DNA from 2 places in the Halioxenophilus sp. WMMB6 genome. Region 2 is predicted to be linked to the other one. Evidence: predicted binding sites of a transcription regulator. Region 2 holds the regulator's gene; the other holds the start of a gene.
What was found. The regulator LexA, encoded in region 2, represses DNA repair genes until DNA is damaged. The targets are predictions, from matches to a motif close to TACTGTATNNNNATACAGTA.
Positions count from the first base shown of each region.

Region 1: a site for LexA is predicted at 979-998, ahead of recA (recombinase RecA). Genes of this name have one in related genera too.

Region 1 is NZ_JAWMQR010000006.1:72,438-74,644, reverse strand. It holds gene recA (recombinase RecA) at 1-925, opposite strand, end outside; gene SBL51_RS14960 (nicotinamide-nucleotide amidohydrolase family protein) at 1,041-1,529, opposite strand; gene mutS (DNA mismatch repair protein MutS) at 1,956-2,207, shown strand, end outside.
Region 2 is NZ_JAWMQR010000001.1:382,654-384,860, forward strand. It holds gene SBL51_RS01555 (hypothetical protein) at 339-794, opposite strand; gene lexA (transcriptional repressor LexA) at 794-1,405, opposite strand; gene nagZ (beta-N-acetylhexosaminidase) at 1,876-2,207, shown strand, end outside.

The sequences.
Region 1 (2,207 bases), on a different contig from region 2:
TCAGGAAGCGCATGGCGTTGTTCTTGCCCTGACCAATCTTGTCGCCCTGATAACTATACCAAGCACCGGATTTCTCGATCAGCCCCAGCTTGACACCATAGTCGATAATTTCACCCAGGAGATTAATACCTTCGCCATAGAGAATTTGGAATTCCGCCTGCTTGAAGGGGGGGGCAACCTTGTTTTTAACAACCTTCACCCGGGTCTCGTTACCGATAACCTCTTCACCCTCTTTGATGGAACCGATACGGCGAATATCCAAACGGACAGAAGCGTAAAACTTGAGCGCATTACCGCCGGTGGTGGTTTCCGGGGAGCCAAACATCACACCAATTTTCATCCGAATCTGGTTGATGAAAATCGCCAAGCAGCCGGCATTCTTGATATTGCCGGTGATTTTACGAAGCGCCTGGGACATTAAGCGGGCCTGTAAACCCACGTGGTGATCACCCATCTCGCCCTCAATTTCCGCTTTGGGCGTGAGTGCGGCAACTGAGTCGACCACCAGCACATCAATGGCGCCAGAACGCACCAACATATCAGCGACCTCCAGGGCCTGTTCGCCGGTATCGGGCTGCGAAACAATCAAATCGTCAACGTTAACACCCAACTTCTCGGCGTAGATTGGATCCAGAGCGTGTTCCGCATCGATAAAGGCACAGGTACCACCTTGCTTCTGCGCCTCAGCGATAACCTGTAAGGTTAGTGTGGTTTTACCGGAGGACTCAGGACCGTAGATCTCAACGATACGCCCACGCGGCAAGCCTCCCACCCCCAAAGCGGCATCTAGACCAATGGAGCCGGTGGAAACGGTAGGGACCTTAATCTGTTCTCGGTCGCCCATGCGCATTACTGTGCCCTTACCGAATTGACGCTCAATTTGCGACAGCGCCGCCGACAATGCCTTCTCTTTATTGGGGTCCATTACACACCTCGAGTGTTGGGATCTTGGATGATGCCGCGTAGGCTAACACACAATACTGTATATGAAAACAGTACGTGTGTTTTTATCCAGTAGTTTATTTGTGTTATCCAGTCGTTTAATTGAGCAGCTCAATCAGCCCGCGCAGCCCGGCCATCACCGCCTGCGAGCGCACCTCCGCTCTGCCACCATGAAACAGATGATGCTCTACCACCACCTCAGGGGAGAAGTCGGTCGCCCAGGCAAACCAGACCGTACCCACCGGTTTTTCATCGGTGCCACCATTTGGACCGGCGATACCGCTAATGGCTACGGCTAGGTTAGCGCCGGATACCGCCAGTGCGCCTTCCGCCATCTCTCTCACCACCGCTTCACTAACCGCGCCGTGGGCCATCAAACTCGCCGGGCTCACCCCCACCAACTTCTGCTTGGCAGAATTGGAGTAGGTCACCAGGCCCATTTCAAACCAGTCAGAGGAACCGGAAATACCGGTAATGGCAGTGGCAACACCACCGCCGGTACAGGACTCAACGGTGGTCACTTTCAATTGCTTGGCCAACAGCAGCTTACCCAGCTGCAGAGCCAGTGTTTCAGAGGTTGTTTTCATCTTCAATAAAATAAAAAAGTCTACAACTAAGGCAGGCACGGTTGCATTGATACCAGATACGATGCTACCTGGCCAATCCGCACAGCTCACCCTTGGCGGCAAATCCTGATCAAAAAGCAGGAGGATGGGTTACTGCACCCAGCCTGCCGCCAGCATTGATCGATAATAATGTCTGCGGCGCAGCCCGGCCACAACAATCGCAAACAGCGGTGATGCCAACACAAATATCAGCAAGATTGTCCCAGCCGCCACCTATGCATGGCGTGTTAATCGGCGGTAATGACGGCTATTGCACACGATCACGGGCAATGCCCGTCACTCGCAGCCGAGTTTACCCAGCGCAATACCGCCCCCCCAGATGCCAGCCTCACCAGTTTGCGTTAGACTCCAGCCCTTTGTCCTTAGCCAATTTTAGAATTACAAACCATGTCGAATGCCGATCACTCCCAGCATACGCCCATGATGCAACAGTACCTGCGCATCAAGGCCGAACACCCGAACGAACTGGTGTTCTACCGCATGGGGGATTTCTACGAACTCTTTTTCGACGATGCCAAAAAGGCATCGCAACTGCTGGATGTCACCCTTACCGCCCGCGGCAAATCTGCCGGCCAACCCATCCCCATGGCGGGAGTACCCTACCACGCCGCCGAAGGCTACCTGGCGAAACTGGTTCGG
Region 2 (2,207 bases):
TATTGCAGATCAAGCTACTACAACAATGAAGCAACATCCGAAAGACCGCTTTGTACAGAGCAGTAAGCTATTATCTTCTGCTCCTTCTGCTCCTTCTGCTCCTTCTGCTCCTTCTGCTCCTTTTGCTTCCTTGCTTCCTCTGTTCCCAATGTAGCTGATTTCCGCTTTAGTGTTGTGGCTGTCGCCAGTTAATCCACAATAGCGATAGTGCACCTACATTATTGAACAAGGGTTTGCTTATAGCTCTGGTTTTCAACGCCACTCAACGCCTATGGCGCGTTTTGACAAGGGCACTCTTTTCCCGGTAGTTTGTGGCTACACAGGAAGTCGCGGTCAGTTTAGAACTCATCTCGGCTGGTAACAAACAACCCCAAAGAGCCGCCCAGCTTAGCGGCCGCATTAAGCGCAGCCAGTTGCTCTGGGTTAAACTTGTTGGTGGCATTTGCCGCTTCCTGAATGGCTACTACGCAGTGGCTATTACCTGCCTGGAGGGCCTGGTGAGTAAGTTGGTAGAGGTCATGTTTGCTGCTGGTGTAAACAAAGCGTACGCATGAATTATTTAAACCAAATTGGGTAAAAAGTTCTGGATCAGGCCGGGTTGCGCTTATCCAGGTAATCCAGCGGTTGCCACTAACCCGGGATTGATAGTTCAACATGGGTAACAGTAGCGGCAGATAATCCGGGCAATAACGGGAAACCAGTAGTTCGGTAATGTAATCCAGTGACGCTGGGGCTTGCTCAACCTGCTGGGCAGGTCGACGTGCGATGGGTGAGAGCGGGAGTGCAATAGCCATTAATAAACTCCTAATCGAATAACACCAACACTAAGGCCTTCTATGCTGAAATCCTGCTCGCGCAGATCGACATAAATAGGCTCGAACTCTTCATTTTCTGGCAGTAACTCAACTTGGTTACGATTTTTGCCACGACGCAACCGTTTTACAGTTACTTCATCACCGATGCGCGCGACAATTATCTGCCCGGAACGCACCTGATTGGTTTTGTGTACAGCCAACAGGTCACCTTCCAGGATTCCGACATCTTTCATACTCATGCCGCGAACTTTCAACAGATAATCTGCGGCGGGAGAGAAGGTATTTGGGGAGAGATCCAGAAAGTTTTCGATGTTCTCTTGGGCGAGTATGGGGTAGCCGGCAGCAACCAGGCCTACGATTGGCAACCCGCTCTGTTCCATTTCTGGGATACGAATCCCGCGTGAGGCCCCGGGAACCATCTCGATTACCCCTTTTCTGGCGAGTGCTCGCAGATGCTCTTCAGCGGCGTTGGCGGAGCGAAACCCCAATATCTCAGCAATTTCTGCGCGAGTAGGGGGGTAGCCAGTCTCTTCAAGATGCGACTTGATGAGATCCAGAATCTGCTGTTGCCGGGCTGTGAGTTTTTCCATAACCATACTCTTCAGGTGCATTGTAGCGATGGGCAATTCGCAGTAGGTTGAATCTGCGCTTTGCTCACCATCCATTCGACAATTGATGGGGCAGCTTGCTGCTGCCCACATTCCGGTGAAAGGCCTGGTATTACCAGAGTAAATCACGCGGATCTGAATATTTATACAGTACTTTATATCTCACATTTACTGTATGTACAACCAGTTTTTTGTAAGTCGTTGCAATGTAAAGTGGTAAATTATAGCCTCTAAGGTCACCTGTCCCTCACTTTGTTACAGCGACCAAGTGGTTCTTCCATGTATGCAGTAGATAGGCTGTGGCGTGGTTTGAGATATCGTGTGGATTCTATAACTCATTGAATCTTATGAAATTGTTTCCATTGGTAATGCGCGTCATGCTTGACAGTATCGGCCTGGCGTCTTAGTGTTTCGGCTTTTCAATTTGCCGGTACTACCGGTGTGATTTGCCTATGTCTGTAGTTCCGCAAACGCCTAGTGGCCCAGCCATCGTTGATATCGAGGGTCACCATTTAACAGAGGAGGATAGGGATATTCTTCGCCATCCCGCCGTTGCCGGTATTATTTTGTTTGCCCGCAATATCGCTTCATTTGCGCAGGTGCGCGAGCTGTGCCGGGAGATGAAGACTTTACGTCCCGATCTGTTGATCTGTGTTGATCAGGAGGGGGGGCGTGTACAGCGTTTGCGTGACGGGTTTTCTCGTCTTCCGCCGATGGCTAGGTTGGGCCACCGCTATCAGAGCTCGCCGTCCGAAGCATTGGCAGATGCCCAGGAGATTGGTTG